One region of the Ochrobactrum sp. SFR4 genome, then DNA from elsewhere that is predicted to be linked to it. Evidence: predicted binding sites of a transcription regulator. Region 1 holds the regulator's gene; the other holds the start of a gene.
What was found. Region 1 encodes PhoB, which activates phosphate uptake and scavenging genes when phosphate is short. Its sites were predicted from a motif close to TGTCATNNANCTGTCAT; they were not measured.
Positions count from the first base shown of each region.

Region 1 (7,633 bases):
CATCAAAGACTTCTGTAAAGGTGTAGGCGAAAACACAATTGATATCGCCAATGCATCCCGCGCAATGAAGTCTTCTGAGTTGCAGTCCTGCATTGATGCAGGTGTAAAAGATGTTCAGGAAGTGCGCATCGGTTATGACGGTATCGTTTTCGCAACCGACATTAACGGTCCGGACTGGAAGCTGGCTCCGGTTGATGTTTACAAGGCTCTTGCAGCGAAAATCGTTGTAGACGGTAAGCTGGTAGATAATCCGAACACCAAGTGGAATCAGGTTAACGCCGCTCTGCCGGATTGGGATATTGCTGCTTATATTCCGGGCGAAAAGCACGGTACCCGTGAAGTTTTCGAAGAAAAACTGCTCGCTGACGGTTGTAAAGAAAGCGGTGCGCTGGAAGTCATCAAAGCCGGTGGTGCAGATGACAAGGCAGCTGCCAAGACTTGTATCGCTGTGCGTAAAGACGGCAAGGCTGTTGATATTGACGGTGACTACAGCGAAACACTCGCCCGCATCAGTGCCAACAAAACCGGCGTTGGCGTATTCGGTCTGTCCTTCTATGAAAACAATGCTGACAAGCTGAAGGTTGCAACTGTGAACGATATCGTTCCAAGCGTTGAAACCATTGCCAAAGGCGAATATCCGGTTTCCCGCCCGCTGTTCTTCTACGTGAAGAAAGCACATCTGGGCGTGGTTCCTGGTCTGAAAGAATATGTGGAATTCTTCCTTTCCGATCAGATGATTGGTGATGAAAGCCCGCTGGCAGACTATGGTCTGGTTCCGGCACCGGAAGCAGAGCGCAAAGAACAGCGCGATGCATTTACAGCCGGTACTGTAATGCAGGTTAAATAATTTGAATATGGTCCGGGTGCAGACAAACTCTGCGCCCGGATTGTCTTTTGTCGTGGACGGTGATCAGGGAATTTAAATGTCGATCATGCTGGTCTTAACAATTGTCTTCGTGCTGGGCGTCGCAGGGTTTTTCCTTGGCCGCGCCAAAGCGGTTGCACAATTGAATACCGTAAAAAACGTGGCAGATAAAAAAGAGAAACCACATTCCCGTCCGCATTATCACGGATGGTGGGTTTTCTCTCTGACAGTCATGCCGGCAATTATTTTATTTGTCGTCTGGTCGCTGAGCGCCACCGTCTATCTGGAGCAGACTGCCAAATCGCAGTTGCAGGATGCTCTCGGCAACACTGAAAATTACAGCGAAAGCCTGTCGCTCGGCGTGGTCAAAAGCCTCGCACACGGGTTTGAGCGTCTTGATCCGCAGCAGCGTGAAAACCTGCCGCAGACCTATTCTGAAGTCCGCGCATTGATGGCTGAAAAAGGCATCGCGCTGGCAACAGAAGGTCAGGATGTGATGGTGCCGGTTGCTGTGCAGTGGAATAAAGCGGCAGATTTTTCTTCGAATATTCGCGCAGCTCTCACTATCGCACTGGCTATTGCCGGATTTATCTTTGGCTGGATGACAATTGCACCGCGCGTCCGCGCCCGCAACAATGTGGAAAACATTGTGCTGTGGGGGCTGATCGCTGCATCAACCATCGCCATTCTCACCACTGTCGGCATCGTCTTCTCGATGCTGTTTCAGACAATCAATTTCTTCAGCGATGTTCCGGCCTACGAGTTCTTCTTCGGAACGGTTTGGGACCCGCGTTTTGCCGCTGCTGGTGCCACAGATTCCCATGGTCAGTTCGGTCTGATCCCGCTGCTTGCCGGTACGCTTTATATCGCGCTGGTCGCGATGGTCTTCGCGGTGCCGGTTGGTCTGTTCGCCGCTATTTATATGTCTGAATATGCCGGTGCCAAAACCCGCGCTATCGTCAAGCCGCTGCTGGAAGTGCTGGCCGGTATTCCGACCATTGTTTACGGTTTCTTCGCGCTGGTCACAGTCGGCCCGTTCCTGCGTGACCTGAGTGCCGCACTGACCGGTGGTCAGGGCTTCATCATGGCGCAGAGCGTGCTCACTGCCGGTCTGGTGATGGGCGTGATGCTGATCCCGTTCGTATCCTCCCTGTCTGATGATATTATCACTGCCGTGCCGCGCTCCCTGCGTGACGGTTCTCTGGGCTTGGGTGCCACCCGTTCCGAGACGATCAAGCGTGTGATCCTGCCTGCTGCGCTGCCGGGTATTGTCGGTGCGCTGCTGCTGACCGCTTCCCGTGCCATCGGTGAGACCATGATCGTGGTGCTCGCTGCCGGTGTGGCCGCTAATCTGACGCTCAACCCGTTTGAGGCGATGACGACGATCACTGTTAAAATCGTCAATCAGCTGACCGGTGACCTTGAGTTCAACTCACCGCAGACACTGGTGGCTTTTGCACTGGGTATTACGCTCTTCTTCCTGACACTGCTGATGAATATTTTCGCTCTCTACATTGTGCGCAAATATCGGGAGCAATATGAATGACCGACGCTGTTTTCACTCCCAAGACAACTTCAACCGCACCAGCCCGCCGTGATATTGGAATCAAACGCCGCTACGCTGCCGAACGTCGTTTCCGCATGTATGGCGTGATTGCGATTGGCATTGGTATTTTCTTTCTCTGTGCGTTGTTTTTCTCGGTATTCTCCAAAGGCTACACAGCCTTTTGGCAGACAACGATTGAAATTCCGGTACTGCTGGATGAGAAGGTGATTGATCCTTCCAATGAACGTGCCAGCAATCCGAATGTGCTGATTACAGCGAATTATCCGCTGCTGGTGCGCAATGCATTGGCTGATAAGCTCGGTGTGGAGAAATCCAACCGTCCTGCCATGCGTGACATGACCCGTTTCTATTCGGATGGCGTTCGTCTGCAATTGCGTGAAATGGTGATGGCTGATCCGAAACTGATCGGCACAACCCAGACAATCAAATTCCTTGCCGCAGCCGATGTTGACTCTGCCAATAAAGGTCAGATCGACCTGTCGGTTGACCAGAGCAAGCGTAAAGTCTCCGACCTGCAAGTCGGCTGGATGAAGACTTTGAAGGATGAAGGCGTTATGCGTCAGTCCTTCAATACCGGCCTGTTCACCATGGGGGCCTCCAGCCGTCCGGAAACGTCCGGTCTGGGTGTGGCGCTGATCGGCTCCCTTTATATGATGCTGATCGTGCTGGTCTTTGCTCTGCCGATTGGTGTTGCTGCTTCGATTTATCTGGAAGAATATGCGCGTAAAAACCGCTTTACCGATATTATTGAAGTGAACATCAACAATCTGGCTGCGGTACCTTCCATCGTGTTTGGTCTGCTGGGTCTGGCGGTTTTCATCAACTTCTTTGGCATGCCGCGTTCGGCCTCGCTGGTTGGCGGTCTGGTGCTGACGCTGATGACATTGCCGACAATCATTATTGCAACGCGCGCGGCTCTGCGTGCGGTGCCGCCATCAATCCGTGCTGCGGCGCTGGGTCTTGGTGCTTCCAAAACGCAAGTGGTGTTCCACCATGTGCTGCCACTGGCCGCGCCGGGCATTCTGACCGGCACGATTATCGGTCTGGCTCAGGCACTGGGTGAAACAGCGCCGCTGCTGCTGATCGGTATGGTCGCCTTTGTTGCCAATGCTCCTGTTACCCCTATGGATCCTGCGACTGCGCTGCCGGTACAGATTTTCATGTGGGCTAATGAAGCAGAACGTGCTTTTGTAGAGCGGACATCGGGTGCGATTATTGTGCTCCTCCTGTTCCTCGCTGTGATGAATATTGCCGCAATCATTCTGCGCCGCCGTTTTGAGCGTCGTTGGTAGATTCGAAGGAACCGGCTATGAACCTGATGAATGATTATACGTTAGAAAAAACTCTCGGAGAGAAGATGAACGCCTTGCCAAAAAAAATCAAAATGCGCGGGGACAAGGTCAAAGTTTTCTACGGCGAAAAACAGGCTTTGCACGGCGTTGATCTGGATATTGAAGAAAACAGCGTGACCGCGCTGATCGGACCGTCCGGCTGTGGTAAGTCGACTTTTCTGCGCTCACTCAACCGTATGAATGACACGATTGAAGGTTGCCGCGTTGAAGGGCTGATTACGCTCGATGGCGAGGATATTTACGACCCGAAAATCGACGTGGTGGAACTGCGTGCCCGTGTCGGCATGGTGTTCCAGAAGCCAAATCCGTTTCCGAAATCGATCTATGAGAATGTTTCTTACGGTCCGCGCATTCATGGTCTTGCCCGCAGCCGCGCAGATCTGGATGTCATCGTTGAAAAGAGCCTGCGTGGCGCCAGCCTCTGGGAAGAAGTGAAAGACCGTCTGAATGATGCAGGCACAGGTCTTTCTGGCGGTCAGCAGCAGCGTCTTTGCATTGCCCGCGCCATTGCAGTGAGCCCTGAAGTTATTCTGATGGATGAGCCTTGCTCGGCGCTTGACCCGATTGCAACCGCGAAAGTGGAAGAGCTGATTGACGAGTTGCGCCGTGACTATACGATTGTCATCGTGACCCACTCAATGCAGCAGGCTGCGCGTATTTCGCAGACCACAGCCATGTTCCATCTGGGCAATCTGGTAGAGGTCGGTGACACGGATATGATGTTCACCACGCCGAAAGAAAAACGTACGCAGGACTATATTACCGGCCGTTTCGGCTGATCTGAGCTTACGCGTAAAAACAAACAAGATAGAGCATTTTCTATGAGGCAACATAAGCCGGAAATGCTCTGGAGTTTTACAGACTGCTTTGGCAGTGCCACAGGATAAGGAAATTTCCATGCCGTCACAGCATACGGTTACGTCCTATGATGAAGAACTGAAGTTTCTCGCCCGCAAAATCGCCGAAATGGGCGGTCATGCGGAGCGTATGGTGGAGCAGTCCATCAAGGCGATTGTGACTGCCGATAATGCGCTGGCACAACGGGTCATTTCCGAAGATTTGATCCTCGATGCAGGCGAACGTGAAATTGATGACAAGGCGATTATGATTATCGCCAAGCGTCAGCCGATGGCTGTGGATCTGCGCGAAATTATCGGCGCGATCCGCATCTCAGCGGATCTGGAACGCGTTGGCGATATGGGCAAAAACATTGCCAAGCGTGTTGTTGCCGTTTCGGAAACACGCCAGTCGGTGAAGCTTTATCGCGGTCTGGAAACACTGGCGGAGCTTGCCCGCACCCAGCTTAAAGATGTGCTGGACGCCTATGCAACCCGTTCTGTGACTCAGATCAATATTGTCCGCGACCGCGATGATGAAATTGATGCGATGTACACATCGCTGTTCCGCGAACTTCTGACTTATATGATGGAAGATCCGCGCAATATTACGGCCTGTACGCATCTTCTGTTCTGTGCCAAGAATATTGAGCGTATCGGCGATCATGCCACCAATATTGCCGAGACAGTCTATTATATTGTCACCGGTAATCAGATGCCTCCGGATCGTCCGAAAGATGATCTGAGCCATGACGTCGTTCTCGACGAATTGCATAAAAACTAAGCTGTTCTAACCGGCAGCGGATATGCAGGGCATTCAGCCCTGCCTGTCAGAATAAACGTCATGCATTCCGGCTGTGCCGGAATGCAAATGCTCCCTTATGTCTAAACGAATAGTGGATACGCAATGTCACACACGCCAAGAATAGCGGTTGTTGAAGACGAAGAAGCCATCAGCGAATTGCTTCGCTATAATCTTGAGGCTGAAGGCTATCAGGTCGATACGATCCTGCGTGGCGATGAAGCCGAAATTTATTTACGCGAAAACGTACCTGATCTTCTGGTTCTCGACTGGATGCTGCCTGGTGTTTCCGGCATCGAACTTTGCCGCCGTCTGCGTCAGCGCGCAGAGACAGAACGTCTGCCGATTATCATGCTGACAGCGCGCGGTGAGGAATCCGAGCGTGTGCGTGGTCTGGCCGTTGGCGCGGATGATTATGTCGTCAAACCATTCTCCACACCGGAGTTGCTGGCACGTATCAAGGCGATGTTGCGCCGTGCCAATCCGAGTGTTCTCTCCCATGTGCTGAAAGTCGGCGAGATTGTTCTCGACCGCCAGCAGCACCGTGTTTACCGCAAGGAACGCGAAATCAAACTGGGTCCGACCGAGTTTCGTCTGCTGGAATATTTCATGATGGCACCGGGGCGCGTTTTCTCGCGTACGCAATTGTTGGATGGTATCTGGGGGCGGGATATTTACGTTGATGACCGCACGGTGGATGTGCATATCGGCCGTCTGCGCAAGGCGATCAATACCGGTCGTGAAACCGATCCGATTCGCACCGTTCGCGGTGCCGGCTATGCTTTTGGCTGATAACCGGCCGATATTTGTGAAAAATAATGAGCCGGTGTGAAGAAAATTCACGCCGGTTTTTATTTTTGTGATTCTGCGAAAAGCCGTATCTGTAAAGACTATAGTGCCATAAACGCAAAGTGATTTCACGAAATATCAGCCATTTGTAACACGCTGTAATGAATTATGACTAACGTAATCGGGCAGTCAATTGCATGATGCGCCCGTGCCTGAGGTGCTATCAGGTTGTGAAATAAGGCAATATCGCACCAGAATTGCTGCAGAGCATGATCTGGTAAGCTGCTTCATTTTACAGTGTTTAGTGAAGTCTTTACGTAATCTTGCGTATTTTAGTAATCGCTCAAAAGAATGCGTTAACAAGTCGTTAACTAATGAAGCGCATTTTCTTGGGGTAAATTTTAACCGGTTGTCGCTAACCGGAACACGAATATAAATCGGGCCTTGTGCCTTTATTTAGCCCTAATAGCCTCCGATTTTCCCGGGGCTCGCGCACAGGATTTCTGTGCGACCCGGGTGTACGGGAAATTATTGATAAGGATGAACCGTTGAAACGCTCTTATTTAGCGAAAACACTGTTTATCGGTGCTCTGGTTGCCACGCCGTTTATCCTTGCTGGCTGCACCACGACTTCGACCGGTTCAAAATCTGCTAAGGCTGCACAGTCTGCCAAGGAATCCGGTGTGACTGTCCGCAATGGCAAAAAGACCTACACTTACACCTCCAGAGACCGCGAATGCCTTGAGCGCGCAATGTTCTTTGAATCTGCCCGCTCCAGCCGTGATGGTCTTGTTGCAGTCGGCACAGTGGTGATGAATCGCCTGGTCTCGGAAAAATATCCTGAAACCATTTGTGGTGTTGTCGGACAGAAAAACCAGTTTGCACCGGGCGTTATGACCCGTGCCATGAATTCCAAAGCTTTGCCGGATGTAAAAGAAGCGGCAGATTCAGTGCTGAAGGGTGAACGCCATCCGAAGCTGAAGAATGCAATGTTCTTCCATACTGCCGGTCTGAAATTCCCGTATAAAAATATGCATTATGTGCTGGTTGCCGGCGGCAATTCTTTCTACGAAAAGCGCCGCAGAGACGGAACGCTGGAATCGCCGCTGCCTGAAACCCCGTATAATCTGGCGGCTGCCTATGAGCCAAGAAACCAGTCCATGCCGGACAGCATCTATGATGTGACGGATACGGCTAAGGCCGGTAAAGGTGACCGTCTGCCTGTCGTTGCTCCGGTGATGGTGGCATCTGCCGGACAGACCGCGCAGGATGTTCAGGCTGCACAACCGGCTGCAGCGGAAGCACCGATGCAGCTTGCCTATCATGCACCGGCTGTAAACACACCGGTTCCGGCGCAGCTTCCGTTTGAAACCAAGCCGGTTGCAGCCTCTGCAACGCAGAATGCTTTTGCAGCAGGTGCGG
Region 1 covers NZ_JAAPBB010000005.1:228,484-236,116, forward strand. Annotated here, with positions in the region: gene HBA93_RS08610 (PstS family phosphate ABC transporter substrate-binding protein) at 1-847, shown strand, start outside; gene pstC (phosphate ABC transporter permease subunit PstC) at 924-2,411, shown strand; gene pstA (phosphate ABC transporter permease PstA) at 2,408-3,724, shown strand; gene pstB (phosphate ABC transporter ATP-binding protein PstB) at 3,790-4,563, shown strand; gene phoU (phosphate signaling complex protein PhoU) at 4,682-5,404, shown strand; gene phoB (phosphate regulon transcriptional regulator PhoB) at 5,528-6,214, shown strand; gene HBA93_RS08640 (cell wall hydrolase) at 6,760-7,633, shown strand, end outside.

Region 2 (7,633 bases), on a different contig from region 1:
AGGTCACGAATATTGCGAACCATATTGAAAGCTGCCGTGGACAGGCTGCAGCAGGAAGTGAGGAAAACGCCATGTTCTTTGATAATGATGCGCAGGAAAAGCCAGCATTCACCCACTCTGTCGGTGAGGATGTCACCCTGCTTTCAGCCGCTGAAATCGACAACCGTATTGCTCTGCTTAAAGCGGAAATCCGCCGTCTCGAAACCGATCGCAATGACAGAAACAGCAGCCGCGCAGCCGCTGAGGCACTGTTTCGTCTGTAAGCCTTTGCTATTTCCGGATGTACCAAGTTTCAGAACCTCTGCTCTCAAACAGGCGGAGGTTCTTTTAATTTTACCTGACACAATATCTCATCAATACAAAGCCTTGCACTCTTTCAAGTGATAGGTCAGCATGGTTACACTCAATCTGTCCGAAGCGGCAATTTCACCTTGCAGTTTCGGACGAACAGGTTTCAAGATCAGAAAACTGTAAAACAGCCTGCAATAAAATAAAGGATTCTGCGTGTTCCGTTCTTATGTCCAGATTTTCGCACTGCTTTGCGGTACCGCTTTTCTGCTGATCGGTTCAGGTCTGCATGGTCTTTTATTGCCACTGCGCGGAAATGTGGAAGGCTTCTCGGTTACGGCTCTGGGTCTGATTGGTACGACATGGGCAGGCGGTTTCGTTGCTGGCTGTATTTTTGCACCGCGTCTGGTGCGCCGTGCCGGACATGTGCGGGCTTTCGGCTTTTTCGCATCAACTGCGGCGATTGTGGTTTTGCTGACCGGCCTGATGGTTGACGCTTCAATCTGGGTGGTTCTGCGCGCCATTACCGGTTTTGCCATGGCCGGTATTTTCATGGTGATTGAAAGCTGGCTGAATGAAAAAGCCACCAATGAAACACGCGGTAAAATTTTCGGCCTCTATATGATGGTCAACTACGGTGCTGTCATGACCGGCCAGATGCTGGTGATTACCGGCGATGTCGAAGGCAGTTCGCTGTTTATGATTGCCGCGATCTTCTTCTGCCTTGCGCTGCTACCAACCGCAGCATCCAAAGCATCTTCGCCGCGCCCGCTGACCGAAGTCCAACTTGATCTGAAAAAGCTTTATTCCAATTCTCCGGTTGCCTTTGTCAGCGTTATTCTGATTGGTATTGCCAATGGTGCATGGGGTACACTCGGTGCGGTTTTCGGCTCGCTCAGCGGTATTGATAAAACCACAATCGCGCTGATGGTCAGCTTCACCATTACTGCCGGTGCATTAATGCAAATACCTGTCGGACGTTTTTCCGACCGTATTGACCGCCGTTATGTCATGGCCAGCGTTGCCGGTTCCGCAGCTCTTATCGGTTTTCTGATTTTTGCAATCGCACCAACCAACGGCACACTCATTCTGGTCATGACCGCATTATACGGTTCGCTTGCTTATGCGATTTATCCGGTTGCGGTTGCCCACGCCAATGACCACGCAACACCTGAGACTTTCGTCAAGGTTTCCGGTGGTTTGCTGCTGCTTTATGGTTTCGGCACCATGCTCGGGCCGCTGATTGCTGCGGAATCGATGAATAATTTATGGCCTTCCGGCCTGTTTCTGGTCACTGCTTTGTCCCATCTGACCATTGCCGGTTATGCTATTCTGCGCTCACGTAAACGCGCATCACCTTTGCCATCGGAAAAAGAACAGTTCCAGAGCATGGCTGCCGAACGCCCTGCCACACAGGAAAGTGTGCTGCTTGATCCGCGCTCTGAAGCTGCACAGGAAGATAAATCCGCCCCTGTACCGGAACCGGCAAAATCAGAGGACTGACGCACGAATAGTTAGCTCTTTTACCCAATATAGCTATTTACGGGCATGGAGCGCTGCCTGCATCAGCCTGCGGAATTTCGGACATTCCGTATGGGTTTCTGCAGGGCATTCAGCCACATGCCGCAAGGCTTTGCTGAGTGTTGCCAGCTGGCGGACCTGCAAATCCAGCTGGTCTGCCCGCTGATGCAATGCCTGCCGCGGCAGATCAGCCGAACCGTCTTTTCCAAACATGCCTTTCATCTCGGACAGCGGAAAGCCCGCTATCTTCCCCAGCGAAATCAAAGCCAGTTGCTGCAGCACTTCCGGTGCATATTGACGGCGCAAACCATGGCGGCTGAAGGATTCGATCAGCCCGATCTCCTCATAATAACGGAGTGCGGAAGGTGACACTCCGCTCTTCTCCGCCAGCACACCTATATCAAGAAGTTTCATACTTGACCTCAAGTTGACTTGAAGTGGCAATGTAACAGCGACTCAAACAAGCCACAAGAGGAACCGCTGTGCGTTTCGCCCTCTCAGACACTTCCCCACGCCTTGCAATCCTTGCTCTTTCAGGTTCCATACTGCTGGCCTCCATGGCCGTGAGCATCACCGCTGTCGCATTACCGGCGCTCAGCAGAACATTGGATGCTCCTGTGTCTGCGGTTCAGTGGATTGTGCTGATTTACCTGTTGTCCGTCACAATAGTGATTGTGCTGGCGGGGCGTTGTGCCGACCTGTACGGCCAGCGTTTTATCCTGCTGACCGGCCTGATAATATTTACGGTCAGCTCGCTGCTCTGTGCTGCAGCACCAAATCTCACACTGCTCATTGCAGCCAGAGCAATACAGGGCATAGGCGGTGCCATCCTTATGGCATTACCGGTCTCAATCATAAGAGGCATGGTTTCCGGCGAACAGACAGGCTCCGCCTTGGGGCTTCTCGGCTCCATGTCAGCAATCGGTACAGCGCTTGGCCCTGCACTCGGCGGCGTCCTGATTGCTGTCTTTGGCTGGCGTTCTGCCTTTCTCCTGCTGGCAATATCCGGTTTTATCTTGCTGGTTCCGGCAATCAAAGCGATACCGGCGTCACCGCCAAACCATATAACCAGCCGCTCGCTGGATCTGTCAGGCGCGGCCTTACTGGCTATTATGCTGTTTCTCTATGCAGTGATAACGACCGGAAATAAAAACGGACTGAACTGGGATATGGCTGTCACCATTCCGGCGGTTCTGTTTGTCCTGATAATTTTTGTAGATGTTGAAAGCCGGTCTTCTTCGCCGCTGGTGCCTCTGTCACTCTTGCGCAATCCTGTTATCAGCGCCTCGCTGATAACCAACCTGCTCATCAGCTCAGTGATGATGGCGATGTTGGTGGTCGGGCCATTTTTCTTGTCATTCGGCCTGCTGCTGAGGGAAGCGACAACAGGACTGGTTGTCGCTGTTGGTCCTGTTGTTGCGGCGCTGGCCGGTATTCCTGCAGGACGTATCACGGACCGGTTCGGCATAAGACGCGCGCTGGTTTGCGGGCTGGCTGTCATGAGCATTGCGCTCATCTGCATGGCTTTACTGCCCGTCAGATTCGGAACTACAGGATATATTTTATCTCTGATAATGCTGACACCGTGTTTTCAGCTGTTTCTGGCCGCCAATAATACAGCCATCATGCTTACAGCACCCGAAGACCAGCGCGGTATCTTGTCCGGATTGCTGGCCCTGTCACGCAATCTGGGACTGATGACCGGCGCGTCTGTCATGACCACAATATTTATTACAGCACTCGGACAGGAAGAACTTGTTCATGCAACAGTAAAATCCGTCGGATTTGCCTTTACTGTCACTTTACTGACGGCGGCAGGACTCGCACTGCTTTCGCTGATAATCACGCTCATCAGCATAAGAAAATAAATCCGGTGCGGGCCTGATATCCGGCCTGCACCTCATCTTTCAGAGCCTGCCCATCCGGCGGTTCTGTCTGAAACTGTGCTTTACAGTTTAGCGTAGTTAATGTCGGGTGACTTGTGTCCTAAGCTTTTCTATCTGTTCCTTCAGATAAAGCTTTTTGCGTTTAAGATCGGCGATCGTCAGCGTATCAGTAGCTGGCAATGCTGCGGCGTCGGAAATTTCCTTTTCCAGTGCATCATGCTTCTTTTCCAGTGAGGCAAGATGGGATTCAAGTGCCATTATTGCTTCTCCTTTATATTTACGCGTCACTCTCATTTTGTCAGCAGATCAGGCTCCAAGACCCGTTCGGCCTGCAGGAACTTGCTTGTGACAGCTCCCAGCCTCGAACCAGACTATGACAAAACAATGACAGTCTTGCATGAGATTTGATTAATGTCGAATTCATATTTGGCACATTTCAACTTTGCCAAATTTGTGCTACGGCAAAGCTGAAAAAGGGCGGATTATACTGACCTGCGGTGCTTCTGTGAAAATCGTAACCTGTAATGGTGCGCGATAAATGCAGATGTCCGTGGTTCTGTTCTCCCCGTGAAGACAAGATCAGATGGAATATGCCATGGCCGATCAGGAACAAGCCGAAATTCGCCTCTCCGTTGCACGGTTGCGCCAGGAACACACGGATTTTGATCTTGCCATTAATGCGATGATGCAAACCGGCTGTAATCAGCTCAGCATTCAGCGCATGAAAAAGAAAAAACTCGCGATCAAAGATCAGCTGAGCAAGCTGGAAGATAAAATCATTCCGGATATTATTGCCTGAACTTGGGCATGAATTCGGGCCTGAACCTGATCCGATCACTTCATATTCTCACCGCAGATAAAAGACCGGCAGACTTTTGCGAAGCCTGACCGATTTTTTATTTTTTAAATCCAGCACCTGACAGGACATTTCATGGCAGATAACACACCAACTTCCCCGAAAGTCGCCATCATTATGGGCAGCCAGTCTGACTGGCCGACCATGCGCAATGCAGCGCAGGCACTGGATACGCTGGGGGTTACTTATGATGCCCGTATTATTTCTGCGCACCGTACGCCGGATCGCATGGTTGAATTTGCCAAAACGGCACGCGATCAGGGCTTTCATGTGATTATCGCCGGTGCAGGCGGTGCCGCCCATCTGCCGGGTATGGTTGCATCCATGACGCCGCTGCCGGTTTTTGGTGTTCCGGTACAGTCCAAAGCGCTGTCGGGTCAGGACTCGCTGCTTTCCATCGTCCAGATGCCTGCGGGTATTCCTGTCGGCACGGTAGCCATCGGCAATGCCGGTGCCACCAATGCTGCACTGCTTGCCGCTGCGGTTCTCGCACTGCATGACAAGCCGCTGGCAGACCGTCTGGATGCCTATCGCAAAGCCCAGACCGATGCCGTGGCTGCTGCCCCGAAAGATGAGGGCTGAGCCATGCTGCAAGCAGGATCAACAATCGGGATTATCGGCGGCGGTCAGCTTGGCCGTATGCTGGCCATGGCGGCAGCGCGCCTGAGCTTCAAAACCATTATTCTGGAACCGCAAGCGGATTGCCCTGCCGCACAGGTCGCCAATCACCAGATCGTGGCTGCCTATGATGATCGCGCCGCCTTGCTGGAACTGGCTGAAGCCTGCGATGTCATCACCTATGAATTTGAAAATGTGCCGGTAGAAGCCGCACAGTTTCTCGCAACAAAAAACATTGTTTCCCCGCCACCGCTGGCTCTGGAAATCTCGCAGGATCGCGTTGCCGAAAAACAGTTTCTCAATGAGAGCGGCATTGCCACCGCGCCATGGCGTGTGGTTGACGATGTGCAGGATCTGGTCGCAGCGTTTGGCGCGCTGAACGAGCGCGGCATTCTGAAAACCCGCCGTTTCGGCTATGACGGCAAAGGTCAGGTGCGCCTGAACAGCCTCGATAATGACGCTGCGGCTGAAGCCATTGCTGCCATTAAAAATGCTCCGGCAATTCTTGAAGGCTTAGTGGAGTTTACCCGTGAAGTTTCTGTCATTGCCGCACGCGACAAGGCAGGCAATGTCCGCCTTTATGACATTGCAGAAAATGTTCACAAGAACGGCATTCTCGATACCTCAACCATACCGGCATCGGTCAGCTCTGAAACCGCAGCAGCCTGCACCGAGGCCGCACAGAAGCTGCTTCATGCGCTGGATTATGTCGGCGTGCTCGGCTTTGAATTTTTCGTTCTGCCGGATGGTTCTGTAGTTGCCAATGAATTTGCACCGCGCGTGCATAATTCCGGTCACTGGACAGAAGCGGCCTGCGCTGTTTCGCAGTTTGAGCAGCATATCCGTGCTGTGGCCGGCCTGCCGCTCGGTGATCCGCGACGCCACAGCGACTGCGTCATGGAAAACCTGATCGGTGATGATGTGCTCAAAGTCCCGGCGATTCTGGCAGAATCGGATGCGGTGTTGCATCTCTATGGCAAGGCCGAAGCACGTGAAGGACGCAAAATGGGGCATGTCACACGCATTAAAAACGGAAAATAACACCGTTTTGCGGGTTCTGTGCGCATCAATGGTTGACAATTGACCCATTCATTGACTATTTCACCTCAACCATTCAAACGTGCTCTTTGGCTCGCTCTGAAACATGCTCCCAATACGGGAAACGGTTTTGGGAACAAGGCATGTATAGAAACAAAGAGCTGGAACGAGCGCAGCGTTTCTAATGAAATGAGACACGTTCCAGGAATATGCCCAATTCGGGCCAAACACATTGGTGAGTAACATGAAGATCAAGAATTCGCTTAAAGCGCTCAAAGGCCGTCATCGTGACTGCCAGCTGGTTCGTCGTAAGGGCCGCGTATACATCATCAACAAAACTGCTCCTCGCTTTAAAGCCCGCCAGGGTTAATGAGCTGAGCGGGAAAGTTTAACAACGATCCCAGTGCAGTAAGTTGCAGAGAATTTTAACAGCGCCGGTATTAATTTACCGGCGCTGTTTTTATGCCTTTAATCAGCCGGTTTCTGCTTTATGATAGCACTATGACCAAGACACGCAGCTCCCTCACCGTTTCTCTGATATCAGCCCTGATGATAACGGGTGCTGCGGGCTTTGCTGCGGCAGAAGATATCAGCACCACCGGCAAGACAGAATTGCAGCCTATGCCGCCTGCAGTGACAATACCTGAGGCTCCGAAACCGGCACCAATCAACAACACGGCGGCAAAGCCCAAAGAGAAACCGAAAAACCCCGATGTGGAAATGACAGGACCGCTCACTGAAACCCGCAGGAAAGAACAGGAACAGCTGTTCACGGATTTGCGCAAGGCATCCACGCCGGAGAAGTCCCATGCCATAGCCAGCCGCTTACGCCAGAGCTTTGTGCGCACCGGCAGCGATAGTCTGGATCTGATGCTGCGCTGGGCTGAAACCGCCCTCAACCAGTCCCGCGAGGCCGAGGCGCAGGATTATATTGACGAGGTGATGGCACAGCGCCCTGACAATGCAACGGTCTGGCAATTGCGCGCCCGCCTGCATCTGCGCCGCAACGAGCTGGCTCCTGCCCTCAATGACATCAGGCAGGCAATGATTTTAGAGCCGCGCAATTTTGATGTTCTCATCAATTACGCAACTTTGCTGCGCGAAACCGGAAACCGCAAAGGTGCCCTCCGGCTTTATGAACAGGCTTTGAGTGTTTATCCGATGATGAAAGAAGCGCAGGATGAAATGCTGAAGCTCACGGAAGCCGACAGCGATACCGCCCTCTGAGCCCGCATTTAGAGCATAATTTTAAAGTATTAGAACGACCTTGTGTAGTGCCAAGTCTGGCACACGCGCTCTAAAAGCCCCTTACGGGGCTTTTTACTTATTCGCTGATGATTTTCACACGGTCGCCTGCTGAAACCGTACCGCCGCTCGGAAGAGCATTCAGAAGGCGGAAGAGATCAAGCTTACGATTTGTTCCCTG
Region 2 covers NZ_JAAPBB010000008.1:133,209-140,841, reverse strand. Annotated here, with positions in the region: gene HBA93_RS24760 (DUF1192 domain-containing protein) at 1-263, shown strand, start outside; gene HBA93_RS12035 (MFS transporter) at 505-1,791, shown strand; gene HBA93_RS12030 (helix-turn-helix domain-containing protein) at 1,825-2,223, opposite strand; gene HBA93_RS12025 (MFS transporter) at 2,292-3,677, shown strand; gene HBA93_RS12020 (YdcH family protein) at 3,774-3,956, opposite strand; gene HBA93_RS12015 (YdcH family protein) at 4,291-4,494, shown strand; gene purE (5-(carboxyamino)imidazole ribonucleotide mutase) at 4,627-5,133, shown strand; gene HBA93_RS12005 (5-(carboxyamino)imidazole ribonucleotide synthase) at 5,137-6,210, shown strand; gene ykgO (type B 50S ribosomal protein L36) at 6,452-6,577, shown strand; gene HBA93_RS11995 (hypothetical protein) at 6,709-7,434, shown strand; gene HBA93_RS11990 (M48 family metalloprotease) at 7,532-7,633, opposite strand, start outside.
Region 2: a site for PhoB is predicted at 4,069-4,085, ahead of HBA93_RS12020 (YdcH family protein). Genes of this name have one in related genera too.